One region of the Vreelandella indica genome, then DNA from elsewhere that is predicted to be linked to it. Evidence: predicted binding sites of a transcription regulator. Region 1 holds the regulator's gene; each other region holds the start of a gene.
The links. Region 1 encodes LexA, which represses DNA repair genes until DNA is damaged. Its sites were predicted from a motif close to TACTGTNTANNTANACAGTA; they were not measured.
Positions count from the first base shown of each region.

Region 2: ruvA (Holliday junction branch migration protein RuvA) is a predicted target of LexA. The motif match lies at 2,491-2,510, and genes of this name have one in related genera.
Region 3: recN (DNA repair protein RecN) is a predicted target of LexA. The motif match lies at 2,809-2,828, and genes of this name have one in related genera.
Region 4: V8L71_RS13390 (PA0069 family radical SAM protein) is a predicted target of LexA. The motif match lies at 6,174-6,193, and genes of this name have one in related genera.

Region 1 is NZ_JBANSO010000017.1:57,087-64,989, forward strand. Features, by position in the region: gene purU (formyltetrahydrofolate deformylase) at 137-991, shown strand; gene V8L71_RS12965 (energy-coupling factor ABC transporter permease) at 1,016-1,687, shown strand; gene lexA (transcriptional repressor LexA) at 1,697-2,377, opposite strand; gene V8L71_RS12975 (TetR/AcrR family transcriptional regulator) at 2,647-3,324, shown strand; gene V8L71_RS12980 (L,D-transpeptidase) at 3,302-3,838, shown strand; gene nagZ (beta-N-acetylhexosaminidase) at 3,903-4,934, shown strand; gene V8L71_RS12990 (hypoxanthine-guanine phosphoribosyltransferase) at 4,983-5,561, shown strand; gene ppsR (posphoenolpyruvate synthetase regulatory kinase/phosphorylase PpsR) at 5,582-6,415, opposite strand; gene ppsA (phosphoenolpyruvate synthase) at 6,689-7,903, shown strand, end outside.
Region 2 is NZ_JBANSO010000002.1:95,092-102,994, reverse strand. Features, by position in the region: gene aspS (aspartate--tRNA ligase) at 45-1,826, shown strand; gene ruvC (crossover junction endodeoxyribonuclease RuvC) at 1,903-2,466, shown strand; gene ruvA (Holliday junction branch migration protein RuvA) at 2,579-3,187, shown strand; gene ruvB (Holliday junction branch migration DNA helicase RuvB) at 3,255-4,292, shown strand; gene ybgC (tol-pal system-associated acyl-CoA thioesterase) at 4,289-4,702, shown strand; gene tolQ (protein TolQ) at 4,761-5,456, shown strand; gene tolR (protein TolR) at 5,468-5,905, shown strand; gene tolA (cell envelope integrity protein TolA) at 5,919-7,094, shown strand; gene tolB (Tol-Pal system beta propeller repeat protein TolB) at 7,094-7,903, shown strand, end outside.
Region 3 is NZ_JBANSO010000024.1:12,627-20,529, forward strand. Features, by position in the region: gene bamE (outer membrane protein assembly factor BamE) at 1-419, opposite strand, end outside; gene fur (ferric iron uptake transcriptional regulator) at 492-944, shown strand; gene recN (DNA repair protein RecN) at 1,088-2,761, opposite strand; gene grpE (nucleotide exchange factor GrpE) at 2,972-3,613, shown strand; gene dnaK (molecular chaperone DnaK) at 3,772-5,706, shown strand; gene dnaJ (molecular chaperone DnaJ) at 5,831-6,976, shown strand; gene V8L71_RS15765 (DMT family transporter) at 7,066-7,903, shown strand, end outside.
Region 4 is NZ_JBANSO010000018.1:46,044-53,946, reverse strand. Features, by position in the region: gene ptsP (phosphoenolpyruvate--protein phosphotransferase) at 1-795, shown strand, start outside; gene pfkB (1-phosphofructokinase) at 795-1,766, shown strand; gene V8L71_RS13405 (PTS fructose-like transporter subunit IIB) at 1,763-3,496, shown strand; gene pgi (glucose-6-phosphate isomerase) at 3,703-5,370, shown strand; gene V8L71_RS13395 (DinB family protein) at 5,506-6,042, opposite strand; gene V8L71_RS13390 (PA0069 family radical SAM protein) at 6,222-7,307, shown strand; gene V8L71_RS13385 (winged helix-turn-helix domain-containing protein) at 7,349-7,654, shown strand; gene V8L71_RS13380 (heavy metal translocating P-type ATPase) at 7,636-7,903, opposite strand, start outside.

The DNA.
Region 1 (7,903 bases):
AAGCCTAAAAAGTAGTGACTCAACTATACGGGAAGGCAGGGGCGGCTAACAATCATCCTTGGCCTTCCGATACACTATGCAACCTAAGCCGTTGGTTTGTCATAATTACCTTAGAAATAGGTCAAGAGTCGCTCACATGTCCCATTATTATCGTTTAGTTGTGTCCTGCCCTGATCGGGTAGGTATTGTGGCCCGAGTATCAAGCTTTATTGCTAAGCAAGGGGGGTCTATCACTGAAGCCAGCCAGCATTCTGATTTAGAAACGGGCTGTTTTTTTATGCGTTACGAAATCTTGGCGGATTCAGTGGGGATGTCGGTAGAAGCGCTACGTTCAGCGTTCGAGCCGGTGGCAATCGAATTCGATATGCAGTGGTCATTGGTGGATACGCAGCAGCGCCGCCGGGTGGTATTGATGGTCTCTAGAGAGTCACACTGCTTGGTAGATTTGCTTTATCGCTGGCAGGCGGGTGAGTTGGATTGCGATATTGTTGGCGTCATTTCCAACCATGACGATATGCGTTCATTGACCGAATGGTACGGCATTCCTTATCACTATGTGCCAGTCGACCCCGATAACAAGCAAGTGTCATTTGCCAAGGTGCAAGCAGAAATCGATAGTGCACGTGCTGATTGCGTCGTGCTGGCGCGTTATATGCAAATTCTGCCGCCTGACCTGTGCGCACGCTATGCAGGGCGGGTGATTAATATTCATCACAGTTTTTTACCCTCTTTCGCTGGGGCGAAGCCCTACCACCAGGCATATCAGCGCGGAGTGAAGCTGATTGGCGCCACCTGCCACTATGTTACCGAGGAACTCGACGCGGGCCCGATTATCGAACAGGATATTCATCGCGTTAGCCACTGCCATACCCCAACCGATCTAGTCCGCTTTGGGCGTGATGTTGAAAAAGCCGTTCTCGCACGCGGTTTACGCTGGCATCTTGAGGATCGGGTTTTAGTGCATGGCAACAAGACCGTGGTGTTTAGCTAACGCTCGATAATGTGAGAAGCCGCTATGTCGTTCGCACAAAGTGTACTGGCGCCCTGGGCGCTGATATTCACCTCGCTACTCTCGTTAGGCGTAGTGGTGTGGGCTCTTTGGCGGCGGCCCTGGCAAGTGCTACTGGAAGACGCTGCTCTTCAGCACCGTTGGTTAGGCGCAACGCTGGCAGTGGCGCTGATGTGGCAGCTACGCGCTCAGGCGGTCGACTGGCTAACGCTGCATCTCGTCTTTACGGTATTGATGACACTCGTGTTTAAAGCGCCATTAGCGCTGATCAGCAATATACTCATTAATGTGGCAATGGTAATTATCGGCCGCAATGAGTGGACGCTACTGGGGGCGAATGTACTGGTAACGGGCATTGTTCCGGCTGCCATTATTGGCACAGTGTGGCGGCTGGTAGATCGCCGCCTGCCGGATAACCTGATGGTGTTTTTATTTGCCTGTGGGTTTTTTGGGGCGGCGTTGGCAACATTAGGGGCAGGGCTGGCTGCCGTGCTGCTGATTATCGTGGCAGGCACAGACCCTAACGCTATCTATCTTGCCCAGGAGTATGCACGCTTCTTACCTCTACTAATGCCTTCAGAGGCGTTTATTACCGGGATGCTGCTGAGTATTCTGCTGGTCTATCATCCTAACTGGGTGGCCACCTTTAATGACCACCGCTATATCGACATGCAGTAATGACGGTGGTTAGCCCAGTGCTTGGCCATTACCGCCACGAATGACGCCAACGCCGACACCTTCGATGTCGAGTGACTGTGAACGCAGATCGATTTCAATCGGCGCAAAGTCTGCATTTTCCGCAAATAGCGTTACTTGGTGGCCCTGACGTTTGAAGCGCTTAACGGTTACTTCATCATCCAGGCGCGCAACGACAATCTGGCCATCGCGCACCCGCTCGGTACGGTGAACTGCCAATAAATCACCTTCTAAAATACCGATATCCTTCATCGAAAGGCCTCGCACACGCAGCAAATAATCGGCTTTAGGAGTGAAGTACTCGGCTGGCAGAGGGCAATAACGGTCAATATGCTCAGCAGCTAGGATAGGGCTCCCGGCGGCTACTTCGCCAATCACCGGTAGGCCAGCAGGCGAGGCTTCAATATTGGCAGCGGGTAACGCGCTTGCGGTGATGTCTACTAACTCCTGGGGCTCTTGATTGGGTAGGCGAATACCGCGTGACGTATTGCGAATAATGCGAATAGCGCCTTTACGCTCAAGCGCGCGCAGGTGCTCTTCCGCGGCGTTAGGTGAGCGGAACCCCAGTGCTTTCGCAATTTCAGCACGGGTCGGAGGGTAGCCAAATTCGCCCATGGTCTTAACAATAAAATCAAATACGTGCTGTTGGCGAGCGGTTAGCGGACGCGACATACCAGACTCCAAAAATAGTGAATAGACAGTAACAAATTAAATGTCGACTTAATCGGTAAGTGGTTAAGTATACAGTATGTTCCTCTGTCCAGTACATGTCTTGTCAACCCCCTCTCTAGAAAGGCCCCCGAATTTTTCCTAATCGTTTTAAACTAAGCTTCTACTCATATAGACAGCCATATTTCATCAGAAAATCAAGCGTTGAGCCCACCAGCGATATGGCATAGTATTTTGCTATGTTTTAAACACTCGTTTCCCCGGAGAGCGGCATGGCTCAATCTGATACGGTAACTCGAATACTCGACACCGCGGAAGTGCTGTTTGCTGAGCGAGGTTTTGCTGAAACATCGCTGCGCAACATCACTAGCAAAGCGCGCGTCAATTTAGCGGCGGTGAATTACCATTTTGGTTCCAAAAAAGCCTTAATTCAGGCCGTGTTTTCACGCTATCTGGACCCGTTCACCCAGCGTTTTCATACTGCGCTTGATGAACTTGAAGCCCAGCATGCAGGGCGCGTTATTCCGTTGGAAACGCTACTCGAAACCATGGCGACCACCGTGCTGGCTGTGCCTGCCGAGCGCAACAGTTTAAAGGTGTTTATGCGCTTGCTGGGCCTTGCCTATAGCCAAGCGCAGGGGCATCTTAGGCGTCATATTCAGCAAGAGTATGGTGATGTGTTTACCCGCTTCACCGAGTTAGTGCGTCAAGCCACGCCCGACTTGCCTGACGCGGAACGCTTTTGGCGGCTACACTTTATGCTTGGTACGGTGATTTTTACGCTTTCAGGCCTTGATGCACTGCGCGATATCGCTGAAAAGGATTATCAAGAGCAGGTCACCGTGCGGGATTTGGTTAGGCGGTTGCGCCCAGTAGTGGTGGCTGCCATGAATGCACCGTTGCCCCCAGCACTTGAAGAAGGAAAATATGCGAACGCCCAAGCTCGCTGAGCTTCCCCCTGTAGAGGACATCTGGTTGGAAATCGATACCACACAGCAGCAGCTACGCTGTTGGCGAGGGCCTAAGGTGCTGCATGAGTGTGAGATATCGTCTGGCCTCGCGGGCATTGGTGAGCACAATGGTAGTGGCAAAACACCCCATGGTTGGCACTATATAAGAGCCGCGATTGGCAGCGGGATGCCTGATAATGCGGTATTCCGTGGTCGTCGCTGGACGGGTGAGGAATTTTCTCCTGCGCTAGCTGAAGCATATCCGAAGCGGGATTGGATTTTGACCCGCATCCTGTGGCTATGCGGATTAGAAAAAGGCGTGAACCGTGGTGGACAGGTCGATTCACAGCGTCGCTATATTTATCTTCATGGTACGCCACCTGATCAGCCCATGGGCGTTGCTGCATCCCACGGATGTATTCGTTTACGCAATAGTGATTTGCTCTATATCTTTTCGTTAGCGTTACCAGGTACCCCCGTTTGGCTGCACGGCGGTCGTCAGTCGTTTGACTAATCTGTTTTGACACCGCTAGACGATCGTCTAGAATCACCGCCTCTTTTTTAATGGACCTATCACGATGACTCAACCGTTAGGCCCGGTCATGCTCGACCTTGAAGGCCCGAAATTAACGGCCGCAGAAAAGCGCTTGCTGCTAGAACCGGTGGTAGGGGGCGTTATTCTGTTTGCCCGCAATGTCGAGAACGGCTACCAAGTACGCCAGCTCTGCAGCGATATTCGACGTGAGCGTGCGGACTTATTGCTTGCCGTTGATCAAGAGGGTGGCCGCGTTCAGCGTATTAAAGAAGGGATGACGCGTCTTCCTGCCATGGCTCGCATTGGTGAATGTTATAGCGCCAACCCCGATGATGGTCTTGCGCTCGCAAAAGATGCTGGCTGGCTATTGGGCATGGAAATGGCCGCCTGCGGTTTGGATTTTAGCTTTGCTCCGGTACTGGATGTCGAAAGCGGCATCTCAAGTGTTATTGGAGACCGAAGTTTTAGCCGCGATCCCCAGCATGTGGCGCAGCTCGGCAGCGCCTTTATTCAAGGGCTCCATGAGGCTGGTATGGCCGCTGTCGGGAAGCACTTCCCCGGTCACGGCGGAGTTGCGGCAGACTCTCACGTTGCGCTGCCGGTGGATGACCGCCCGCTAGAAGTGATTAAACAACGTGACCTGGTGCCCTTTGCCCATTTGGCCGCGCCGTTAGACGGTGTAATGCCTGCGCATGTGATTTACAGTGCTTTCGATACGCGTCCTGCCGGGTTTTCCCCTCATTGGTTGGGCATGCTGCGTGAATCGTTGGGCTTCAAAGGCTGCATCTTTTCTGATGATTTAAGTATGGCGGGCGCCCACGAGGCGGGTGGGCCCAAACAGCGAGCCCAGGCAGCACTAGCGGCTGGTTGCGATATGTTGCTGGTATGCAATGATCGCGCCGCTGCACTTGAGGTGATTGAAGCCTGCCGGGGTATTGAAACCAAACGTCCCGCCAAACTGCGCTACAGCCGTGCACGGCCTGATATCGATGCCCTAAGTGCGTTGGGCAGATGGCGTCGTACCCACGCTAAGTTGGAAGCATTGGCTGATAAACCGAAACCCAATGCTGTGTAAATTCACACGACTGATGTAATTGAAGCTTTTAACCCGCCTGGAGTTTAGATGTCAAAGTTGGATAAAAAAGCCTTAGAGTCATTGGACTCAATGCGTGAATTGATGGATAACGCCGACTGCCTTATTTCTCAGCAAGAGGTAGAGCGGGCACTTGATCGTATGGCGGAAGCGATCACGCGAGATTTAGGCGACAAGCTGCCGGTCTTTTACTGCGTTATGAATGGCGGCTTAATCACCACAGGGCATTTGCTAACCCGGCTGGGCTTTCCGCTTGAAGTGGATTACTTGCATGCCACTCGATACCGCAATGAGCTGCGCGGCGGTGAGCTGTTTTGGCGTGTCTCTCCTGAGGTGCCGATGGCGGGGCGCCATGTGGTGATCGTTGACGACATCTTGGACGAAGGCGCCACGCTAGCCGCCATTTTGGCTTACTGCGAAGAAGCCCAGGCAGCCAGTGTCACGACAGCAGTACTGGTGGATAAACAGCATAACCGCAAAGCGGTGCCCGGTTTAAAGGCCGACTACTGCAGCTTGGAAGTCGCCGACCGTTATGTGTTTGGTTTTGGGATGGATTACAAAGGCTACTGGCGAAACGCGCCGGGAATTTTTGCCCCTAAAGGAATGTAAGTTAGCAGCAGAATGGATCGTTAGCGGGGCGAAAAGCGCCTCGCTAAGCCCGTTTCTGCAATCATCCGCGTTGAGATCTCTTCTACCGAGAAGCGCGTCGCATCAATAAAGGGAATGTGCATGGTGCGATAAAGCGACTCCGCTTGCCCAACTTCTTGAAGACACTGATCAATGGAGCTGTAACGGCTATTCGGCCGCCGCTCATTGCGTATCGCTGATAAACGCCGCGCATCAATGGTAAGCCCAAACAGCTTTTGACGGTGGGGCGCGAGCGCCTTAGGCAGTTTTAACATGCCATCTTCGTCTAAATCATCCTCCGTCAGCGGATAGTTGGCCGCTCGAATACCAAACTGGAGTGCTAGATAGAGAGAGGTAGGGGTCTTGCCGCAGCGTGAGACGCCGACCAGGATAATATCGGCTTTATCGTATTGATGAGTGCGTGCTCCGTCATCATTATCCAGCGCAAAGTGCACCGAGTGAATCCGGTCCATATAGACGTCATCGCTACCAATTGAGTGCGTGCGCCCAACGCTATAGGAAGAGTGAGTATTAAGTTCCTGTTCCAATGGCTCTAGGAAGGTTGAAAAAATATCGACCTTGAAGCCGGATGCTTGCCGAATGACGTTGCGAATTTGTTGGTCAACGATGGTATCAATGATGATCGGACGATGACCGTCGCGGCTGGCTGTCGCTTCGATAATGGCTGCTAGTGCCTGAGCTTTTTCCAGCGTATCGATATAAGGCTTGGTTTGCATATCGATCTCAACATCGCTGAACTGGGCCAGCAGGCTGCGCCCTAAGCTTTCTGCTGTGATCCCGGTGCCATCAGAGATAAAAAAAGCCGTACGTTTCATAGTGACATCCACTGGTAAGTAACTGCGCTATTGTGTGCTGAGCCGTTTGCTAGAGCAACTCGCTATGCGTGCTGGCTAGGGAGGGGCAAAGTGACTGACTACACAAATGACCTAAAAACCCTTCGTGTTGTAAAAATCCTCCATTCCCTTCGCTATTAGACCAATGGCGAATATAGTAGCGCGGTGCTAGGGTGTCTCAATCAATAATCCATGATCCTACGTCTAAACGGCAATATTAGTGATCGTGTCGATGTCTATGAGCGAGGGGGTTACGTGGAAGAGTACATTCTGTGGTTCGATCAACTGGGCATGTCAGACGTCGAACGCGTGGGTGGTAAAAACGCCTCACTAGGTGAAATGATTTCCAATCTGTCCGGTGCTGGCGTAACGGTGCCTGGCGGGTTTGCCACTACCGCTCATGCCTACCGCGAGTTTCTCTCCCACGAAGGCCTTAACGAGCGCATTAATGCCACGCTTGCGCGCTTGGATGTGGACGATGTTAAAGCGCTCGCCGAGGCGGGCCGCACTATTCGCCAATGGATTATTGATACGCCGTTGCCGCCTAGCTTTGAGACAGCCCTTCGCGACGCTTACGGACAGCTCCAGCAACAGCATCCTCAGTTAAAAGTGGCTGTACGCAGCTCTGCTACCGCTGAAGATTTACCCGATGCTTCCTTCGCGGGTCAGCAGGAAACTTTTCTCAATATTGACGGCTTCGACAATATTAAGCGCGCCGTGCACGAAGTATTTGCCTCGCTGTTTAACGACCGCGCTATCTCCTACCGCGTCCACCGTGGCTACGCCCATGAAAATGTTGCTTTGTCGGCCGGTGTGCAGAAAATGGTGCGCTCTGAGATCGGTGCGTCGGGCGTTATGTTTACCTTGGATACCGAGTCTGGCTTCCGCGATGCGGTTTTCGTTACTGGCTCCTGGGGCTTGGGCGAAACTGTTGTGCAGGGCGCAGTCAATCCCGATGAGTTCTACGTGCATAAACCGACCCTGGCGGCGGGCCGCCCGGCAGTGCTGCGCCGTAACTTGGGTTCCAAGTTGATCAAGATGGTTTATGGCCAGGATGCCAGCGCCGGTAAATCCGTTGAAACCGTCAATGTGCCTCATCAAGACCGTGGTCGCTTCTGTATTAATGATCAACAGGTGATGGAGCTGGCTCGTCAGGCCATGACGATCGAGCAGCACTACCAGCGCCCCATGGATATTGAGTGGGCGCTAGATGGCGATGATGGTGAGCTGTATATCGTTCAGGCGCGTCCTGAAACGGTCGTCTCCCAGCAGGAAGGCGGCAAGCTTGAACGTTTCCAGCTGCGCGAAAAAGGCCGCACATTAATCACCGGCAGAGCAATTGGCCAGCGCATTGGCCGCGGTACCGTTAAAGTGGTGCTCAGCCCTGACGATATGGACAAGATCCATGATGGCGACATTCTGGTCACCGATATGACTGACCCGGATTGGGAGCCAATAATGAAACGCGCT
Region 2 (7,903 bases), on a different contig from region 1:
CGCCCGCGACACATTAATTGCCACGTAACAGAACAGGATTTGACATGCGCAGCCATTATTGCGGCCAGCTAAACGAAACTTTGGTGGATCAAACGGTTACGGTATGCGGATGGGTTCATCGCCGCCGCGACCACGGTGGGGTCATTTTCCTCGACATGCGCGATCGCGATGGCATCGCTCAGTTCGTGGTCGACCCTGATACCGCCGAGGCGTTCGCCACTGCCGACCGTGCCCGCAGTGAGTATGTCCTGCGTATCACTGGACGTGTTCGGCTGCGCCCTGAAGGTACTCAAAACGCCACCATGCCCACAGGCATGATTGAAATATTGGCGAAAGAGGTCGAAGTACTTAACACTGCGATTACACCGCCTTTCCAACTGGATGAGCATGGCAAGGTAGGCGAAGAGGTGCGCTTAAAGCACCGTTATATCGACCTTCGCCGCCCGGATATGATTGAGAAGCTGCGCTTGCGTTCAAGCATTTCTCACAACGTACGTGCTTATCTTGAAAGCCAGGGCTTCCTGGATATCGAAACGCCGGTACTCACGCGTGCCACGCCTGAAGGGGCCCGCGATTACCTAGTGCCAAGCCGCACTCACGCGGGAAGTTTCTTTGCGCTTCCCCAGTCACCACAGCTCTTTAAGCAGCTGTTGATGGTGGCCGGTTTTGACCGCTATTACCAAATCGCCAAGTGCTTCCGCGATGAAGATCTGCGCGCCGACCGTCAGCCTGAGTTCACTCAGATTGATATTGAAGCGTCGTTCGTGGAAGAGAACGACATCATGGGCATTACTGAATCCATGATTCGTCAACTGTTCCAAGATGTGCTTAACGCTGAATTGCCTGAATTCCCGCGTATGACCTGGCAGGAAGCGATGGATCGTTTCGGCTCTGATAAGCCGGATCTACGTATTCCGCTAGAATTGACCAATGTCGACGACCTGATGCAGCAAGTCGATTTTAAAGTCTTCTCTGGCCCCGCCAGCGCTGATGATGGTCGTGTCGCGGCGCTGAAAGTACCCGGTGGCGCTAAGCTGTCGCGTAAAGAGATCGACGAATACACCAAGTTTGTCGGCATCTACGGTGCCAAGGGTTTGGCGTGGATCAAGGTCAACGAGCGCGCTAAAGGGCTTGACGGTCTGCAGTCGCCGATCGTTAAGTTCATGGAAAATATCGTTGAAGAGTTGCTCGATCGGGTAGGCGCTGAAGATGGCGATATCATCTTCTTTGGTGCGGATAAGACCCGTATCGTCAACGAAGCCATTGGCGCGCTGCGCGTCAAGCTGGGCGCTGACCTTGAGCTCTACACTCAGGAATGGGCACCGCTGTGGGTCGTCGACTTCCCAATGTTTGAAGCTGACGACAATGGCCGCCTTAGCCCGCTTCACCACCCCTTTACCGCGCCTTCTTGCAGCCCGGAAGAGCTAAAGGCCGACCCAGCGAGCGCACTTTCGCGCGCTTACGATATGGTGCTCAACGGTACCGAATTGGGCGGCGGCTCTATTCGTATCCACGACCAAACCATGCAGAGCACTGTGTTCGAGATCCTCGGCATAGGTGAAGAAGAAGCTCAAGAAAAATTTGGCTTCTTGCTGGATGCGCTTCAGTACGGCGCGCCGCCTCATGGTGGCTTAGCCTTTGGTTTGGACCGCCTCGTCATGCTGATGGTGGGTGCTAAGACTATTCGTGAAGTCATCGCCTTCCCGAAAACCCAAAGCGCTGCTTGCTTAATGACGAATGCCCCAGGCGAAGTCAGTCCTGAACAGTTAAAAGATTTAAACATCCGTCTACGCCAGAAGGCCAAGCCGGAAGCAGCCACCGAATAACGTGGCTGGTTAAGTGCCTAACACCGACGCCCCGGCGTCGGTGTTTTTGTATAAAGCCCCAACGAGTTTCGACGACATGGATGAGAAAAAGCCTGCTAATCCTGTCCGTATCCTGGGTATTGACCCAGGGTCACGCGTGACAGGGTATGGGGTAATTGACGTGGTCGGTGTGAAGCCCTGCTACGTGGCAAGTGGTTGTATTCGCACGGCGGAAGGGGCGCTAGAACAACGGCTGGCACAGATTTATGCCGGTCTTAGCGAAGTCGTCGGGTTGCATCGGCCCAACCAAGTGGCTATTGAGCGCGTGTTTATGGCCAAAAACCCTGATTCGGCGCTCAAGCTAGGCCAGGCGCGGGGTGCGGCGCTTGTCTGCATGGCCAATCATGGATTGAGCCTTGCCGAATACGCCGCGCGGCAGATTAAACAGGCGGTGACAGGCCAGGGCGGCGCGGACAAAGAGCAAGTCCAGCATATGGTGACCGCTATTTTGCAGCTTTCCGCTACTCCCCAGGCTGATGCGGCGGATGCGCTAGCAATTGCATTAACGCATGCCTTTAGTGGTTCTGTCTTTAGCAGCCATGGCCTACCCGCCGCGCCAACACGGGCCCGTCGTCGCTCTACCGGTCGCTGGCGGCTGTAGCGGTTGCTCTGCGTGTGGCTGAACTACTGGTCACCTGTACAGAGTCGCTTTATAGTAAATGTCTGTTTTCACCCTCTTGTTTTATTATTTCAACACCTGTGCGAGCGACTTTATGATTGGACGTCTAAGTGGCCAGTTACTGGCAAAGCAACCTCCCTGGATTGTGATCGACGTTCATGGTGTAGGCTATGAGCTGGAAACCTCGATGAATACGCTGGTAGCACTGCCTGCCGTCGGTGAAAGCGTTTCATTATTTACTCATCTAACAATTCGTGACGATGCCCATTTGTTATATGGGTTTGGTAGAGAGCATGAACGAGCGCTTTTCCGCGCGCTGATCAAAGTCAATGGGGTGGGGCCCAAGCTGGCGTTAGCGATTTTATCAGGTATGGATGAAGACGCCTTTATGCGCTGTGTGCGTGATGATGACAGCAAGGCGCTGACAACACTTCCGGGGGTGGGCAAGAAAACCGCCGAGCGGCTGATTATCGAAATGCGTGACCGCTTCCCCGAATGGGAAGATGGCAGTAACGCACTACTGCTTCTAGAGGCAACTAATGGCCGAGCATCCGCCCGTGATAGCCTTGCCGATGCAGAAGCCGCCTTAGTAAGCTTGGGGTACAAGCTGACTGAGGCATCGAAAATGCTTGCCGACATTGACCCTAATCAGTCCACTGAGGCACTGATTAAAGCCGCGCTCACCCAACGCATGAGTGGCTAAGCGAGCTCGCATTAGAAAACGTCAATTCGACACTGTCATTTTGTAATCGTTATTAAGAAGAGCACTTATGCTAGAACACGATCGGCTGATCGCCGCTGAGCCCGAACAGGGGGAGGTGCGTATTGATTATGCAATTCGCCCTAAGCGGCTGGATGACTATATTGGCCAGCCGCGTGTCCGCGAGCAGTTGGAAATCTTTATTGGCGCTGCACGGCTGCGTGAAGAGAGCCTGGACCACACGTTGGTATTTGGTCCGCCTGGGTTAGGTAAAACGACACTCGCGCATATTATTGCCACCGAGATGGGGGTCGGAATGAAGTCGACCTCTGGCCCGGTGTTGGAGCGGGCGGGGGATCTCGCTGCCATGCTGACCAATCTTGAGCCTGGCGATGTGCTTTTTATCGATGAAATTCACCGTTTGTCGCCGGTGGTCGAGGAAGTGCTTTACCCCGCCATGGAAGATTTCCAACTGGATATTATGATTGGCGAAGGGCCCGCGGCACGTTCTATTAAGCTGGATCTTCCCCGCTTTACGCTGGTGGGGGCAACCACCCGGGCCGGTTTATTGACCTCTCCGCTTCGTGACCGGTTTGGGATCGTCCAGCGGCTCGAGTTTTATAACCTCGAAGAGCTGACCGAAATTGTTTCTCGCTCAGCGCGATTGCTGGGTGTAGAAACCAGCCAAGAAGGGGCGATTGAAGTTGCCCGCCGCTCGCGTGGAACGCCGCGAATCGCTAACCGGCTGCTACGGCGTGTACGTGATTACGCAGAGATGAAAGGTAACGGCGTTGTGGATGTCGCCATGGCCGATGCCGCACTCAATATGCTCAATGTTGATCACCACGGCCTGGACCATATGGATAGGCGGTTACTGCTGGCCATGATCGATAAATTCGATGGTGGGCCGGTGGGGATTGATTCGCTATCAGCTGCTATCAGTGAAGAGCGCGATACGATCGAGGATGTCATTGAGCCCTATCTGATTCAGCAGGGCTTGATAATGCGCACGCCACGCGGGCGCGTCGTCACTCGTCAGGCGTGGCTGCACTTTGAACGTGTGCCCCACGAGCAGGCGACCGACATGGAAGGGGAGCGCCGTCCGTGAGTGATTTGGCTAACAATCGTTATCGTCTGCCGCTGCGTGTTTATATGGAAGATACTGACGCAGGCGGCATTGTCTACTACGTTAACTACTTGAAGTTTATGGAGCGGGCGCGTAGCGAATGGCTGCGCCAATTGGAGCTAAATCAGCAAACGCTGCTAGACGAAGGCACACAGCTAGTGGTATACCGCTTGGCCTGTCACTATGCTAAACCGGCTTGCCTCGATGACATGCTGGAGATTAGTACTCATGTCACCGACATTGGGCGCTGTCGAATGACATTTGAACAGCAAGTTTGGCGTAATGAGGAACTCCTCTGCTCAGCGACAGTCGAGATAGCCTGCTTGAGCGTCGAGCATATGCGACCTAAAGCATGGCCAGAATCGCTTAATAGTTTGATACGGGCCTCTTAACCAAGAGGTCATTCACTGCGTCGGCAATACCGACCCTAATAGATTGATGAGGGCACCTGTGAACGATAACACCATGTCCATTCCCCACTTAATAATGAATGCCAGCACCGTGGTGCAGCTGGTTATGTTGCTACTGTTGGTGGGGTCGATCCTCTCTTGGGTGGTGATTTTCCAGCGTAGTATTGCAATGCGTCGTGCCAAGCAAGAGTACAACCAGTTTGAGGAGTCTTTTTGGTCGGGTGTCGACTTAAATGAACTCTACCGTGAAATTCCCGCTGATGATCCACGCCATGGTGCCGAGCATATTTTTCAAGCAGGGTTTCGCGAGTTTAACCGCTTAATGCCTAAAACCCGGGATGCAGATACCGTATTGGAAGGCGTGCAACGCAGCATGCGCGTTGCCTGGTCGCGTGAAGAAGATCGTCTAACCCAACATCTGGTGTTTCTGGCGACGGTTGCTTCTGCCAGCCCCTATATCGGTCTTTTCGGTACCGTATGGGGCATCATGGGGTCATTCCAAGCACTGTCACTGACCCAACAAGCGACGCTCGCAACGGTTGCTCCCTGGATTGCGGAAGCATTGATCGCAACGGCTATGGGTCTGTTTGCGGCTATCCCAGCGGTGATTTTTTATAATCGACTGTCCAATACATCTTCTCGCTTACTCGGCAAATATGAAGATTTTGCCGAGGAGTTCCACGCTATCCTGCACCGTAATTTACAAGGTCGTGATGGCAAGCCAAGCGCGGGTTAAGGGAGACAGCCATGCAAGGACCTTTCAATCGCAGTGGTAAAGGCAAACCAATGGCGGAGATCAATGTGGTCCCTTTCATTGACGTCATGCTGGTACTACTCGTTGTGTTTATGATTACGGCGCCCATGTTAACCCAGGGCGTACAAGTTGAATTGCCACAAGTCACCTCTCAACCTATAGAGACGCAGGAAGATAATGACCCCATTGTCATTTCGGTTGATAGCGAGGGTGCGTATTTCATCACGTTGGGGGAAGACTCCAACTCAGTCTCGCTGGACGAGATGGCCGCGCGGGTAACCACGATCTTAGAGCGACGCCCCGGCACGCCAGTAATGGTGCGTGGTGACCGCAATGTGGCCTATGGACAAATTGTTGTCTTGATGAGCACGTTACAAGGCGCTGGTGTGGCTAACGTGGGGCTGCTTTCTGAGCCGCCGCAAGATGGGTAAGGGCAGCGCGCACATGGCAGTAAATTCACCACGTGATCCTCAAGATGTCGGCTATAAGTGGCCGACTGTTCTGGCGATAGCCGTGCACGTTGCGATTGTCGTGTTTAGCTTAATCAGTTTGCCGACCCGCAACGCGGAGCCCGATAGCTCTTCGATTGTTCAGGCGACGCTGGTGAGTACGGAAACGTTTACCGATCAGGCTCAGCAGGCAACGGAACAACAAGCGGCGATGAATGCACCGGCTGAAGCGCCTACTGAGCCCGATGCACCAGAAGAGCCGTCGGCCAGTGAACAGCAAGCCGCTGCCGAACAGCAAGCGGCCGAAGCAGAAGCTGCCCAGCAGGCAGCCGAAGAGGAAGCGCAAGCATTAGAAGCCGCGCGCGAGGCAGCTGAAGCAGAGGCAGCGCGCCGGGCTCAAGAAGTGGCAGAGCAGGCTGAGCAACAAGCCGCTGAAGCTGCCGAACGTGAGGCCGAGGCGGAAGCCGCTGCTGAGCGTCAACGTGAAGTCGAAGAGGCGCGCCGCCAGCAAGAGGCTGCCGAGCAGCAACGCCAGGAAGAGGCCGAAGCTGAACGCCAGCGTGAAGCAGAGGAACAGCAGCGCCGCGAAGCGGAAGAAGCCGAACGTGAGCGTGAGCGTGAAGCGGCAGAACAACAGCGCCAGGAAGAAGCAGAAGCCGAGCGTCAACGTGAAGCAGAAGAAGAGCGTCTTCGTGAAGAGGAGGCGGCTCAACGAGAGCGCGAGGCAGAAGCTCAGCGTCAACGCGAAGCGGAAGAGCAGCAGCGCCGCGAAGCCGAAGCGGAGCGCCAACGCCAAGCCGCAGAAGCAGCAGAGGAGGCCATGCAACGACAGCTGGCGGGTGAGGCAGAAGCCGCGGCCAATGCTCAGCAGGCTGAGCAGGCAGCCAATAGCTTTATCAATATTGTCCGTCGCGCTGTTGAGCAGGCGTGGTTGATTCCTGCCGGTGCAAGTGATTCGATGAGTGCTACCCTACAAGTGAGGCTAGGACCGTCTGGAGAAGTATTGGCAACATCGATCGTGACATCCAGCGGCGATAGTGCTTTTGACCGGTCTGTGATGCAGGCCGTGGAACATGCTGCACCGTTTGGTGAATTGAGAGATTTGCCAGCCGATCAGCAGCGTAATTTACGTCAGTTTAATCTGCGATTTACCCCGGGGGATGTTCGCTGATGCAAAGCTTGAGCAAAGTGTGGTTGTTCTGTGTGCTGCTGCTAGTCAGCAGTGTAGCGAGTGCCAATTTAACCATTGAAATCACGCGAGGTAGCGATCAAGCGCTGCCTATCGGCGTAGTACCGTTCGCAGGTTCAGACGGAATGCCCGAAGATGTTGCGCAGATTGTCCAAGATGACCTTGAGCGTAGTGGCTATTTTGATCCGCTAGAGCGTAGCGCGATGTTTGAACAGCCCAATCAATCTGACGATGTTCAATTCGATACTTGGCGTTCATTAGACGTACGTTACTTAGTCGTAGGTAGCGCAGAACAGACCAACGGCGGTTTTGAAATACAGTTTGAGCTCATGGATATTAGCGGTCAGCGGCGGATGATTGGTGAAACCGTGACGGTGAGAGGCAATGACCTGCGCGGCGCCGCTCACTATATCAGTGACCAAATCTTTGAAGCGATTACTGATATTCGTGGTGCGTTTTCAACTAAAATTGCCTATGTCACCGCACAAGGTATTGGAGACAATATGCAGTTCGGCCTGTACGTTGCCGACGCCGATGGACGTCGCAGTGAACAGGTATTGACCTCTGACGAACCCATTATGTCGCCCGCATGGTCACCGGATGGCACTAAGCTTGCTTATGTCTCGTTTGAAACTGAGCGCCCAGCTATCTACATTCAGGATGTAGCAACGGGCCAGCGGATAAAAGCAACGTCATTTGATGGTATCAATGGCGCGCCAGCCTGGTCACCAGATGGCCGCCGTATCGCGATGTCTCTCTCCAAAGACGGCCAGCCAGAAATTTATACCATG
Region 3 (7,903 bases), on a different contig from region 1:
GCCCGCGTGCTCTCTGTGGGTAGCGCATCCATTGGGTCAACACCTTCCGTTGCTGGCCCCATGCTGCTCTCACCGTCGAGCGGCAGCGCTTCCGATAAATCACCCTCTTGCTCAATGTTCACCAAGCGGCCCTGTGGGTCGAAAGTGAGCGTAACGCGGCGTTGTTCTACATCACCGTACGCCTTGTCTAAACGAAATACATAGTCCCACTGGTTGGCATCAAAGGGCGCTTCTAACAGCGGCCTGCCCATCACGTAAGTAACCTGCTCTTGAGTCATGCCGGGCTGAAGTTGGCTCACCATCTCCTGAGTGACCAGGTTGCCTTGGGGAATATCGCGCTTGTACACGCCAACGTAGCTGCAGCCACTAACAACGGTCAGGGCAACGGAAAGCGTGATGATTCGAGTCAATTTTTGCATTTGGGCCTATTCTTCACTATCGTGGTTTCGGTTGATCATACCCGACCTAACCTGTTACTGCGAAGAGCGACCATGGCCGATCAGAACCATGAATTGCGCAAAGCCGGTCTGAAAGTGACCCTGCCGCGCGTCAAGATACTTCAGATTCTCGAAAATGTTTCGGGTCAGCACCACCTTAGCGCGGAAGAAGTGTATAAAACACTGATTGATGCGGGCGAAGATGTTGGCCTGGCAACTGTATACCGTGTATTGACTCAATTCGAGTCGGCAGGGTTGGTTATTCGTCATAATTTCGACGGTGGCCACGCAGTATTTGAGATGACCCAAGAGGATCACCATGATCATATGGTGTGCCTGGAAAGCGGTGAAATCATTGAGTTTGTTGATGAAATCATTGAGCGTCGTCAGCAAGAGATCGCTGAAGAGCATGGCTACGAGTTAGTGGATCATGCGCTAGTGCTTTATGTTCGTCCGCGTGGCTCCGATGTGACCCGCCAAGACAGCGGGCCAACGAACAAGAAATAATGTTCGTGGATAGACACTGCTCGCGGCTCGAAAATATGAGCGCCCCTGCATTACCTGTTTAAATTCGCCATCAATGGAATTTGTCAGGTAATGAGGGGCGTTTTATTTTGCCGCGTATAACGTCCCGTTCGATGCTTTTCTAATCAGTGCGGTGGGCGCTGACTTGCGTGCAGCATTTCACGGGCATGAGCGAGAGTTTGGTCAGAGAGCGTCACGCCGCCCAGCATCCGCGCCAGTTCGCTGATGCGCCCCTGTTCATCAAGTAGTGCCATCTGGGTCAGCGTGGTGTCGCGTTTCGCCTGTTTCTCGATATGCAGGTGCTGATGCGCCTGGGCCGCCACTTGCGGTAGGTGAGTTACCGTCATTACCTGACCATTTTCACCTAGCTTGCGGAGTAATTGACCAACGATTTCTGCGGTCGCGCCCGAAATGCCTACATCTACTTCGTCAAACACTAGGCTTGGCACCGTTGAGTGTGTCGCCGCGACCACTTGAATGGCCAGGCTAATCCGCGACAGTTCGCCGCCGGAGGCGACTTTGGTCAATGGCCGCGCAGGCTGGCCGGGGTTGGCACTGATCAAAAATTGCACACGATCAAGGCCTTCAGGGGATGGCGCCTCTTTCGCGGTGACCTCTACTTCAAAGCGGGCTTTGCCCATGGCCAAAAAGCCCAGCTGTTGCTGCACTTCCTTGCCTAAACGAAGCGCGGCTTTTTGGCGGCTCTCGCTGATTTTTTTCGCTTCCTGGCGGTAACTTTCGCGTAGCTCAACGACTCGCGCACTCAGTGCCTCCAGGTCATTGCCACCCTCTTCTAACTGCGCGACTTCTCGTTGTAGATCAGTATGCAGGGCGCATAGTTCTTCTGGGGCAACGTGATGCTTACGGGCAATCCGGTGGACATCGGTCATGCGCTCTTCAACCCAGGCGAGCCGCTCGGGGTCTAATTCAGTGATGCTAGCGAGTCGGTTGAGTTCGCTAGAGGCCTCTTCAACCTGAATTCGCGCATCACTCAGCATGGCAAGCGTGTTCGCCAGGGTGCCTTTGTCACTACCTGGCAGCGCGCTTAAGTGAGCGAAGGCTTGGTTGAGTAAAGAGAGTGCACCGCCTTCATCACTGGCACAGCAGTCGGCAGCAAACTGGGTCTCGCGCAGAGTTTCTTCTGCGTGGGCGAGCGTATGTTGCTCTTCCTCCAGCGTCGCCAGCTCGCCCTCCGCCAGGCCGAGCTGATCCAGCTCTTCTACCTGATAACGCAGCAACTGCCGTTTGGCTTCTACCTCACTGCCTTCTTCGCTTAGCTTTTTCAGCTGACGGCGCGCATTGCGCCACTCGCGAAACGTTTCGGCTAATTGAGTGGTGCCATCGTTTAGGCCCGCGTAATCGTCCAGCAGAGAAAGGTGGGTCTCCTCGCGCATCAGGGCGTGGTGGGCGTGCTGACCATGAATCTGGATTAACTGCTCGCCCAGTGATTTCAGGTCTGAAATAGTTGCGGGGTGGCCGTTAATCCACGCTTTGGAGCGGCCGTTGGCGGTCACCACGCGGCGCAGCAAGCACTCCTCAGCAGGGAGTTCCCGCGCCGTTAGCCACTCGACGGCGGCGGGCAGGTGCTGAATGTCGAAACGCGCGGAGAGATCCGTACGCTCGCGGCCATGTCGCACGCTTCCGGCGTCGGCGCGCTCGCCCAGGCAGAGCCCAAGGGCACCTAACAGGATCGATTTGCCCGCGCCAGTTTCCCCGGTAATCGCGGTCATGCCGCCGGTTAGGTCGAGCTCTAGATGGTCAACAATAGCGAAATCTTGAATGGCTAGCTGAGTAAGCATGGCGCCTCCTGAGGCGGTACAGCACAGAAGCTGGATACTTATCCAATAGTTGTTGATTTATACAGTAGTTAATAACTCACTTCAATGCACCTCTTGAGATGGAATTTATGGCCCCCATATAGCGTGCATGATCAGTTAAGGCTAGTAACTAACAGCTTACTTCTTTGCGCGCCGCCCGCGTGGCAGCGCCCTACTTAATAGGAGCACAACATGGCGAAAGAACCGCAAACACCGATGGATGACGAGCTAGCCCGCCACGAGCAAGAAGCAGATGGCGCCGAGCAAGCGGAAGAGCAGGCCGCCGAAGAGCGCTTGATGGAAGGCGAGCTGGAAGGATTGATCAATGACGAAGAGTCGTTAGAAGGCAGTGTCGATAATCCTGAAGCAGAAATGCTGGCCGCTCAGGTAGGTGAATTAGAGCAGAGCTTAGCCGAAGCCAAGGATCAAGCCCTGCGCGCCGCTGCGGAAGCGCAAAACGTGCGTCGCCGCGCCGAGCAAGAAGCCGAAAAAGCCCGCAAGTTTGCCCTGGAGAAGTTCGTTAAAGAGCTGCTGCCGGTCGTTGATAGCTTGGAAAAAGCGCTTGAGACCATGGAAGAGGGTGCATCGGAAGTGCATCGTGAAGGCGTTTCCATGACCTTGAAAATGCAGGTGGATGTACTCAACAAGTTCGGTGTGGAAAGCATTGAGCCCCACGGTGAGCCCTTCGACCCGCAGGTGCACGAAGCCATGACCATGGTGCCTAACCCGGATCTCGATCCCAACACCGTGATGGACGTTATGCAGAAAGGCTATTTGCTTAATGGACGCTTAGTGCGCCCGGCCATGGTGGTTGTCAGTAAAAAAGTCGATTAAGCCACTGGCGGCACAGAAGTGAAAAAAGTGTGTGATAAAAAAGCCCTTGAAATGTCAGCGGCGGCCCCCAAATAAAGGGCAACCCCGCGGGGAAACCCGCAGACAAGCTTTAAAAGCTAAATTTTCAGTTTTGTAACAACCGAATTCGAGGTATTGCTATGGGACGTATAATTGGTATCGACCTGGGCACCACTAACTCTTGTGTGGCCGTGCTTGATGGTGACAGCGCTAAAGTAATTGAAAATGCCGAGGGTGGTCGTACGACGCCTTCAATCATCGCTTATACCGATGATGGTGAAACGCTGGTCGGTCAGGCGGCAAAACGCCAAGCGGTGACTAACCCAGAAAACACTCTGTACGCCATTAAGCGCCTTATTGGCCGTCGCTTTAAAGACGACGTTGTCCAGAAAGACATCAAAATGGTGCCGTACAAAATCACCGAAGCGGACAACGGTGATGCTTGGGTTGAAGTGAAAGGCAAAAAGATGGCACCGCCGCAGGTAAGCGCGGAAGTGCTGAAGAAAATGAAGAAGACCGCCGAAGACTACCTGGGCGAAACGGTCACCGAAGCCGTTATTACCGTACCGGCCTACTTCAACGACAGCCAGCGTCAGGCGACGAAAGATGCCGGCCGCATCGCGGGTCTAGACGTTAAGCGCATCATCAATGAGCCGACCGCTGCCGCACTGGCCTACGGTATGGACAAATCGCGCGGCGACAAAACCATCGCGGTCTACGACCTGGGTGGCGGTACCTTCGATATCTCTATCATCGAAATTGCTGACGTTGACGGCGAAACCCAGTTTGAAGTGTTGGCCACTAACGGCGACACCTTCTTGGGCGGCGAAGACTTTGACTTGGCGCTGATCAACTACCTGGTAGACCAGTTCAAGTCTGACAGCGGTATTGACCTGTCTGGCGACAATCTGGCCATGCAGCGTCTGAAAGAAGCCGCTGAGAAAGCCAAAATTGAACTTTCAAGCGCCCAGCAGACCGACGTGAACCTGCCTTACATCACCGCCGACAACACTGGCCCGAAACACCTTAACGTTAAGGTGACACGCGCCAAGCTGGAGTCGCTGGTAGAAGACCTGGTACAGCGCTCGCTCGATCCGTGCAAAATGGCACTGAAAGATGCTGGCTTGTCCGCGTCTGAAATCGACGAAGTGATCCTGGTCGGTGGCCAGACACGTATGCCGATGGTGCAGAAGAAAGCCGCTGACTTCTTCGGTAAAGAAGCACGTAAAGACGTTAACCCGGATGAAGCGGTTGCCGTGGGTGCCGCGATTCAGGGCGGCGTACTGGGTGGCGACGTTAAAGACGTTCTGCTTCTCGACGTTACCCCGCTTACCTTGGGTATCGAAACCCTGGGTGGCGTGATGACGCCGCTGATTGAAAAGAACACCACCATTCCGACGAAGAAGACACAAACCTTCTCAACGGCGGATGACAACCAAACGGCAGTGACCATTCACGCCGTGCAGGGTGAGCGCAAGCAAGTGTCGCAGAATAAGTCGCTGGGTCGTTTTGATCTTGCTGACATTCCGCCCGCACCGCGCGGCGTGCCGCAGATCGAAGTCGCTTTTGACTTGGATGCCAACGGTATTCTGAACGTGTCGGCGAAAGACAAGGCCACCGGTAAAGAGCAGTCCATCGTCATCAAGGCCTCTAGCGGTCTTTCCGAGGAAGAAGTCGAGCAAATGGTGCGCGATGCCGAAGCTCACGCCGAAGAAGATAAAAAGTTCGAAGAGCTGGTTCAGCTGCGTAACCAAGCTGACGGCATGATTCACGCCACGCGCAAAACGGTGGAAGAAGCTGGCGACAAAGCGACTGACGACGAGAAGCAGGCGATTGAAACGGCCATCAGCGAGTTGGAAGAGGCGGTTAAAGGTGACGACGTCGATAACATTCAGAAGAAACTGGATGCATTGACCGAAGCCTCTGGCCAGCTAGCCCAGAAGATGTACGCCGAGCAGGCAGAAGCGGCTCAGCAAGAGGGCGGTGAAGGTACCGAAAGCACAGGTTCCAAGCCGGAAGATGACGTGGTTGACGCCGAGTACGAAGAAGTCAACGACGATCAGAAAAAGCAGTAATAACCTCTTTCTGCCAAGGAAAGCGGTGACGCGGGAGCTTACTCCCGCGTTGCTGTTTCCGCAGCCAAAGCGCACGAGATAAGTTTCTGTTAAGTGCGTAGCTAACCAGGAGGCGTAGGGCCCTATGTCCAAACGCGATTATTACGAAGTCCTGGGTGTCGAAAAAGGGGCCGATCAGAAAGAGATCAAGAAGGCCTATCGCCGTCTGGCGCAAAAATTCCACCCTGATCGAAACCCGGACGATAACACCTCAGCGGAAAAATTCCGTGAAGTGTCCGAAGCGTATGAAGTGCTTAGCGATGGCGAGAAACGCGCAGCTTATGACCAGTTCGGCCATGCGGGCGTTGATGGCCAAGGCGGCGGCGGTGGTTTCGGCGGCGCAGGCGCTGGTGATTTCAGCGACATTTTCGGCGATGTGTTTGGCGATATTTTTGGCGGAGGTGGTGGTCGCCGTCGTGGCCCCAACGCCCCGGCGCGCGGTTCCGACCTGCGCTATAACCTAGAGCTGGATCTGGAAAACGCCGTTTCAGGCACCACAGTCGATATCCGCGTACCGCGGCATATCGAGTGTGACCGTTGCGATGGCGGTGGTGCGGAGCCGGGCTCATCTAAAGAGACCTGCCCTACCTGCCACGGTCACGGTCAAGTGCGTATGCAGCAGGGCTTCTTCGCCGTGCAGCAAACGTGCCCCACCTGTCATGGCTCTGGTCAGCACATTAAAGTGCCGTGCCATAAGTGTAATGGCGAAGGGCGCGTACGTGAGACGCGCACGCTGTCCGTTAAGATTCCGCCTGGTGTAGATACTGGTGATCGTATTCGTTTGAATGGCGAAGGCGAAAGCGGCGTGAACGGTGGCCCGCCTGGGGATCTGTACGTGCAGGTGGCTATCAAGCCGCACCACATCTTCCAGCGTGACGGTAAACATCTGCAGTGTGACGTGCCCATCAACTTCGTCGACGCAGCGCTAGGTGGCGAGCTTGAAGTGCCGACGCTAGATGGCCGCGTAAAGCTGAAGATTCCGCCGGAAACGCAAACCGGCAAGCTGTTCCGCCTACGTGGTAAAGGCGTGAAGCCAGTGCGTGGTGGTATGCCCGGCGACTTGCTATGCAAGGTAGTGGTCGAGACACCCGTCAAGCTCAACGACGAGCAGCGCGACCTACTGCGCAAGCTCCAAGAGAGCTTCGACGGCAGCAACAGCCATAGCCACTCACCGAAGAAGACCGGTTTCTTCGACAGTGTGAAGAGCTTCTTTGAAGATATGAAGCCGTAAAGCTGAGATGATGGTAGTAAGTTAGATGTTTGATTCAAAGACCCTCGGTTCGCCCGGGGGTTTTTGCTGTTTAGGAAATGCTGCGCACAATGGATCACCTTGAAGAAAAGCCCACCATGGGCATTTTGCTGCGGGTACTGTCTGGCCTGCTTTTTACCGGCATGCTGGTGTGTATTAAGGCAGTCAGTGACGAAGTGCCGGTGGGGCAGTCGGTGTTTTACCGTTCGCTGTTTGCGCTGCTGCCTATCGTCGTGTTTCTTCTGGTGCGTCGGGAGTTTCCTCGGGGGTTGGCGACGCGGCGCCCGTTGGGGCATGCGCTCCGTTCCGGGCTGGGGGCGGCGGCCATGTTTGCCTCTTTTGCGGCGGTGGCACTGTTGCCGGTTGCCGAGGCGACGCTGCTTGCACAGCTAACGCCGGTTTTTATGGCGATAGGGGGTGTGCTGCTCTTAAGAGAGCGTTGCTCACTTTATCGTGCGGGCGGCATAGTATTGGCGCTTGCTGGTGTCGCTGTGCTGATTTTGCCTGGGCTGGGCGCTAGTTCAAGCAATGGCCACATAACCGGGTACGCGCTTGGGGCGCTGGGTGCGCTATTAACTGCTGGGGCGCTACTGACCGTCAGACGTATTTCGCGAACTGAAACGGCAGCATCAATTGCATTCTACTTTATTGTGGTAGCAGCGCTGGCTGGGCTGGCAACGATGCCATTGGGCTGGGCAGCGCTTAACCGGGTGGAGTTTTCGCTGCTGGTGTTATCGGGCCTATTTGGCGGCGCAGCGCACATTGCGATGACATTAGCGTTGCGCTATGCCGAGGCGTCGCGCTTGGCGCCTTTTGAATATATTGCCCTGGTGTGGCCCGTGCTCGCCGATTGGGTGCTGTTTGGAATACCGGTCTCCAGCGGCTTCCTGCTAGCGCTACCGCTCATGT
Region 4 (7,903 bases), on a different contig from region 1:
GCCCATGCCAGCGCCCCGGATTTGACCACTCAGATCGGCGAGTACCGCCAAGCGGTGGAAGCGTTGGGCGGCCGCCCGCTGGTGGCACGTACCCTGGATGTGGGCGGTGACAAGCCGCTGCCTTACTGGCCGGTTCCCCAGGAAGATAACCCCTTCCTAGGGCTGCGCGGCATTCGCCTGGCACTGACCCAGCCCGACGTGCTCGAGACCCAACTGCGCGCGCTGTTGATGGCCAGCAAAGATCACCCTTTGCGCATCATGCTGCCGATGATCAAGGACATTGCCGAGTTTCGGGCGGTCAAGGTGATCTATGATCGCCTGCTGCAAGAGATCCCCGCCTCCCAGCGCGCTACCGATGTGCAGCTCGGGGTGATGATTGAAGTACCTTCCAGCGCGCTGCTGGCACCCAGCCTTGCCGCCGAGGTGGACTTCTTCTCGGTGGGCACCAATGATTTGACCCAGTACACCCTGGCGATTGACCGCGGTCATCCGGAGCTTTCTGCCCAGGCCGATGGCCTACACCCGGCGGTGCTGCGTCTAATCCAGATGACCGTGGCCGCAGCGCATAGCCAAGGCAAGTGGGTCGGTGTGTGTGGTGAGCTGGCCTCGGATGCCGTGGCTATTCCCGTATTAGTTGGCCTGGGCGTGGATGAACTCTCGGTCAGCGCGCGGCAGATTCCTTTGGTGAAAGCTCGCCTGCGCGAGTTTGATTTTGCAGACGCCCAGGCCATCGCTCAGCTAGCACTTTCACAAGCGACCAGTGACGAAGTGCGTGATGCACTGGAGGCGCGCTAATGGCCCGCGTGCTTTGCATTACGCTCAACCCAGCGCTGGATTTAGCGTTTAACCTTGACGCCTTAGTATTGGGCAGCGTCAACCGCCCTACCAGCGCGCAGCTCGAAGCCGCTGGTAAAGGCGTTAATGTTGCCCGTGTATTGGCAGAGCTTGGTCATAGCGTCACGGTCAGCGGCTTTTTAGGCAGCGAGAACGACGCGCCCTTCGCCCTGGCTTTCAAACAGCTGGGGCTGGCCGATGCCTTCGTGCGGGTGCCTGGCAGCACGCGTATCAATGCCAAACTGGCTGAACAGGGTGGCCGCGTTACCGATATCAACGGTCCCGGCATGCCGATTAACGCCACACATTTACAAACGCTAATCGACACGTTGGACGCCGAACTGAGCAGCGCGATGCCACCCCAGGCAGTGGTTGTCGCTGGCAGCCTGCCCCCAGGGCTGTCATTGGATGGTTTTCGCCAGCTTCTGGAGCACTTGAACGCCAGTGGTGCGCCGCTATGGGTGGATACCAGCGGCCCGGCTCTTAACGCCGCCATCGACGCCCACCCGGCGGGCATCAAGCCCAATGAAAATGAACTCGCCGACTGGGCAGGGGACACTCTCGACACGACACCAGCACGCCTGGCGGCCGCCAAGCGGCTACATCAAAGCGGCATCGCCCATGCGCTTGTGTCAGCGGGTGCCGAAGGCGTGCTGTGGGTGAACGCCCAAGGTGCCTGGCACGCCACGCCTCCCAAGGTGACGGCAACCAACACGGTGTGCGCTGGCGATACCTTTGTCGCGGGCATGCTCCACGGCTTACTTAATCAACACGACCCGGAACGAACGCTGCGCTTTGCTACCGCACTCTCTGCTGAAGCCGTACGCCATGTCGGTGTCGGCAACGCCAACGCTGCGGATTTCGACTCACTCCAACAACACACCCGGATACGGCGTCTTGATGACTCCATCACCGAGGGAGCTACGCTATGAACATAATTCTGATTACCGCCTGCCCCAGCGGCATGGCTACCACCTTCCTCGCTGCCAAGCGCCTGGAGCAGGCTGCCCAACGCCAAGGCTGGTCGGTACACGTTGAGATGCACAGTGAAATTGCGCCACTGCAGGCTGCTACTGCTGATCAGATTGCTAACGCCGATTTGATTGTGGTCACCGCCGATTACGTGCCCGCTCCGGAACGCTTCGAAGGCAAGCGCCTGTTCCAGGCACCGATTGCCAGCGCGCTCCCCGACCCTAGCGGTTTTCTGGCCCAGGCCAAGCGTGAAGCACCGATTTACAGCGCGCCTGCAACTTCCGTTTCTACCGCTGCAAGCAGCGCGGGCGGCAAGAAAATTGTCGCGGTCACCGCCTGTCCTACCGGCGTCGCCCACACCTTTATGGCCGCCGAAGCGCTCTCGGAAGCAGGTAAAGCCATGGGCCACGCCATTCGCGTGGAAACTCAAGGCTCGGTGGGCGCACAAGACAAATTAACGGAAGAAGAGATAGCTCAGGCCGATGTGGTGCTACTAGCTTGCGATATCGACGTTGATCCGTCGAGGTTTGCAGGCAAGCGCATCTACCGCACGTCTACCGGCAACGCGCTGAAAAAGCCGCGCCCCACCATTGAAGCCGCGCTGGAAAACGCGGCACTGGAAAATAGCGGTTCGGCCAAGACCGCTAGCGACAATAAGAGCGTCAAAGAGAAAGGCGTTTATAAGCACCTGCTCACCGGCGTTTCCTTTATGCTGCCGATGGTCGTGGCGGGGGGCCTGCTGATTGCACTCTCTTTTGTGTTTGGCATTGAAGCGTTTGAGCAGGAAGGCACCCTGGCCGCTGCACTAATGCAAATCGGTGGTGGCACCGCCTTTGCGCTGATGATTCCGGTACTGGCAGGTTATATCGCTTACTCTATTGCCGATCGCCCCGGCATCGCACCGGGTATGATTGGCGGCATGCTGGCGTCCAATATCGGCTCCGGCTTTATCGGCGGTATCTTGGCTGGCTTCCTGGCGGGCTATGTGGCGCTGGCGGTTACTCGCTATGTCAAACTGCCCTCCAGCGTTGAATCTCTGAAGCCGATTCTGATCATTCCGCTGGTCGCCAGCTTGGTTACCGGCCTGACAATGATCTACGTGATTGGGGAACCGGTCGCGGCACTGCTTAGCGCCCTCACCAACTTCCTGGAATCCATGGGCTCCACCAATGCGGTACTGCTGGGTATTCTGCTGGGTGCAATGATGTGCTTTGACCTGGGTGGCCCGGTCAACAAAGCCGCGTACACCTTTGGCGTGGGCCTGCTCGCCTCAGAAACGTACGGCCCCATGGCGGCGATTATGGCGGCGGGTATGGTACCTGCCATTGGTATGGGGATTGCCAGCTTCGTCGCGCGCAACAAGTTCTCGGCACCGGAGCGCGAAGCGGGTAAAGCCTCATTCGTGCTGGGCCTCTGCTTTATCAGTGAAGGCGCGATCCCCTTTGCGGCGAAAGATCCGCTGCGGGTCATTCCGGCCTGTATCGCGGGCGGGGCACTCACCGGCGCGCTCTCGATGCTGGTGGGTGCGAAGCTAATGGCGCCCCATGGCGGTATCTTCGTACTGCTGATCCCCAACGCCATTACCCCGGCGCTGCTCTACCTGGGCGCTATTATAGCGGGCTCACTGGTTACCGGGTTAGGCTATGCGTTTATCAAACGCGGCGCGGCTCAAGTAGCGGTGGCTACCTAACGGCTGACCCTACCCTGTGTGGGCAGGCACGATTGCCTGCCCACACAAATACGTAGCTTTACGCAGTTAATGCAAGTCTAGTCATACTAGTCATAAATGCCTTCTACTCCTCGCCGCTTTTTATGTAGTATTTTTACATAACGCCACGTTTAGTTTGCCATTCGGTTCTGGTTACTACATTCACTTAATAACAAACGGATCGCCCTATGTTTCAGCTCACTCGTAGTGTCACCTGGCAGGCGCTTGACCGCCTACGCGACAAAACCGCTAATGACCGTATTCGTGACTACTTCACCAATGATCCTCAGCGCTTTGAGAAAATGAGCCTTCGGGTGGGCGGTCTGTTTCTTGACTACTCCAAGCACCATGTCTCCGATGAAGTGCTTACCAAGTTGATTGAGCTAGCCGACCACTCCGCACTGGTACAGCGCCGGGCACAAATGTTCTCCGGGGATATTATCAACGTTACGGAAAACCGCCCGGTACTGCACACCGCCCTGCGTCACTTAGGCGATGAGCCGGTGTATGTAGACGGCGAAGACGTCATGCCCGAGATCACCCGCACCCGCGAGCAGATCAAGCTGTTCTCTGAAGCGGTGCGCAATGGCGAGTGGAAAGGCTACAGCGGCAAACGTATTAAAGATGTGGTCAATATCGGTATTGGCGGCTCGGATCTTGGCCCTAACATGGCGGTGCGCGCACTGCTCAAATACCGCCACCCGGAACTGCACTTCCACTTCGTTTCCAACGTAGACGGCACCCATATCCAGAAGGTGCTTTCGCGCCTCGACCCGGCGACTACGTTGTTTATCGTCTCTACCAAGACCTTTTCTACCCAGGAGACGCTGCTAAACGCCAAAACCGCACGGCGCTGGTTCCTGGAGAACGCTGGCGAAGACGCCGATGTGGGCGCGCACTTCATTGCCGCCTCCACCAACCGCAAAGCGGCCATGGAGTTCGGCATTCGCGAAGAGAATGTGTTCGAATTCTGGGCCTGGGTGGGGGGTCGCTACTCCATGTGGTCGTCCATCGGGCTGCCGATTGCGCTTTCAATCGGTTTCGAAGGCTTTATCGAGCTGCTGGAAGGCGCGCACGAGATGGACAACCATTTCATCAACGCACCCTTCTCTCAGAACATGCCGGTGCTGATGGCGCTGATTGGTATTTGGTACATCAACTTTATTGGTGCCGAAACCCAAGCCATCGTGCCCTACGATCAAGCGCTGAATCAGTTGCCCTCTTTCCTGCAGCAGCTTGATATGGAGTCTAACGGTAAGTCGGTGGATATTTTTGGCCACCCGGTGAACTACAAAACCGGCCCGATTGTGTGGGGCCAAACTGGCTCCAACGGCCAGCACGCTTTCTTCCAGCTACTGCACCAGGGCACCCGCTACGTGCCGATTGATTTTATTGCCTCACTCAAACCCGAACCCGGCGTAGAAGACCACCACTTCGCGCTACTGACCAATATGCTCGCCCAGGCCAACGCCTTTATGGAAGGCAGCCAGGGGGACAGCAAAGAGCTAAGCCAACATGACCCCTACAGCTGCCCCGGCAACCGCCCCTCCAGCACGCTATTGCTGGACGAGCTAACGCCAAAAAACCTGGGGGCACTCATCGCGCTTTATGAGCACAAGGTATTTGTCCAAGGCGTCATCTGGAACATCAACTCCTTTGACCAATGGGGCGTTCAGCTCGGCAAACGTATCGCCGGTGAAATCAGCGAACGTATCGACACTAACGCCGCTGACTTTGACGCCTCCACTCAAGGCCTGCTGGAGTTGGTGCGGGCGCACTTCCCAAATGGCGGCAGCGGCGAAAAGGAAAGCGCACTGGCCAGTGCCGAGAAGAAGCCAGCACGAAAGAAACGTTGAACGGATAGGTTGGTAAATCTTTATAAAACTGCGCCTTGGCTTGAGTACGTCAAGGCGTTTTCCGTTCTTGGTTCTTTCAGCTTTAATAATTGGCAGTACTGAATCTAGTAGGCTCTTATATGTGAACTTACTTCCTTACGTCTCATCCGGAATCAACGCCAGCAGATCAGTGACGCCAATATCTATACCGGCTTGCGAGAGCAAGGTAGATACCTGCCCGCGGTGGTGGGTTTGGTGATTAAAAAAGTGGTTAATAAGGCGCGAGTAACTTCTGGTTGAAGCCACGCCTTTGGTGTTGTGGTAACTCAGTAGCGTATCCAGATCATCATCGGTCAGCGCGGCTACCCAGTTAATAATCACGCTATCCAGCCAATGGCGATGCGCGCTTAGGCCTTGCATATCATCAAACAGGCGTTGATTGAGATGCGTTGGCGTGGGCAGCGGCTCCATTACCGCCAGTGTGGCGGCTGAAGAAGGATGAGCCGCAAACCGCTTAAGCCAAATCGTGTCGGCGACAACGATATGGTTCAAGGTGCCAAAAATAGAGCCAAAGAAAGCGCCTCTATCCTCTATAAGCTCAGCCGCACTTAGCTTGCTAGCGGCGTCATATACCTTGGCATTCATCCACTGGTTGTAGGATGCCATTAATGCAAAATGTGGTTGCAGTTCCATAGGTCAAATCGCCTCTTTCCATGCTGGCAACAACGGGTTCTTTAAGCGTATGAAATAAAGACGCGTTTGTATCCCCGAATTTGCTATTTAAGCCGCTAAGCGTTTTCTTGCGCCTTTGCCCAAACGCCATATACTGTATAAATAGCCATATAGTTAGTTATACAGGTCAGAGGTGGCAAATGACGATCCCCGATCAAACATCGAGTGTTTCAGCCGTGCGTAAAGGCCGCGGGGCAACGTACGACCCGCACAACCGTTTTGCACCTAGCCATAGCGTGGTGGAAGACGACGGTTGGTGGCGTGAGGAAGCCTCTACGACCATCGCCACCGAAGTGCGAGAGGAAGTGAGCAAGAGCGCACTGTCGTGGAATAAATCACCGGACTTGCCATTTGACCGCTCACTGAACCCTTATCGTGGTTGTGAACATGGCTGCGTTTACTGCTACGCACGCCCCTCCCACGCTTACTGGGATTTATCGCCAGGGCTGGATTTTGAGACCAAGTTGATTGCCCGCAGCGGGTTGGTGGAACGGTTAACAGAGGAGCTCTGCCACCCCAACTATGTGTGCCGTCCGATCAACCTTTCCGGCAACACCGATTGCTACCAGCCGTTAGAGGCTACTTATAAAACCACACGCCGCTTGCTGGAGTTGCTGTTGGAGTGCCGCCATCCGGTAACGCTGGTAACTAAAAGTACGCTGGTGCTACGCGATCTAGAACTATTGGCAGAGATGGCAGAGCATCGCCTGGTGCGTGTGTTTGTTAGCTTGACCAGCCTGGACGCCAATTTAAAGCGCACGCTAGAACCACGGGCGGCGTCGCCTCAGGCGCGCTTACGGGCTATTCGTGAACTTAATACCGCGGGAGTCCCAGTCGGCACATTGATTTCGCCGGTTATTCCAGGGCTGACTGATCATGAAATCGAAAAACTACTCGAAGCCGCCAGCCGAGCAGGCGCACGAACGGCGGCTTGGATGTTGCTGCGCTTACCTTATGAAGTGGCACCGCTGTTTGAAGCGTGGTTGGAAGCTCACTATCCAGAACGCGCCGCCAAAGTGATGAGTCTTATGCGCCAGTGCCGGGGCGGTAAGGCCTATGATGCCAAGTTTGGTAAGCGCTTTCGCGGGGAAGGTGTCTTTGCCGATCTAATTGCCCAGCGCTTTGCGCGCGCCAGCCGCCAGTGGAACATGCAGGATCGCACCGAGCAGGGCTTGAACACGCGGGATTTCCGCCCACCACGGGCGCAGGGCGACTTATTCCTTTAAGCTAAGCAGCGCATTAATCAATTTGCTGTTAAGGAAGCCTCATGTCCGCGCTTAGCAAAACGAAATCGAGTTTTTACCGACGTTTATACGTGGCCCATCTTATCGAACATGGCGCTGCCAGCGTGCCTGCACTCATTGAGGCCACCGGCATGCCACGGCGTACCGCCCAGGATACGATCGCCTCCCTTGCCGAATTAGATATCGAGTGCGTATTTACGAAAGATGAAGGCGAGCGCCACAACATTGGCCGCTACCAGATACGTGACTGGGGGGCGATTGACCCACGTTGGGTGGAAACGAATGCCGAGCGGCTTAAACAGGCACTCGGCTATTCTGGAACCCTCTGATCGTTTTCCTCCGGCTCGGCCCACGCTAACCGTGCGGCATTGAGCGTGACACTCAGCGAACTTGCCGCCATGGCGAGTACCGCGACCAGGGGTGGAATGGCCATCACAGCTACCAGCCCTAGTGCCAGCGTATTATAAAGTGCCGAGAAGAACAGATTCTGCACCATGATGCGCCGGGTGCGTGTAGCAATGCTAAGCAGTTGCACTACACCACCCATTCCCGGCGTCATGAGCTGTGCAGAAGCCCCT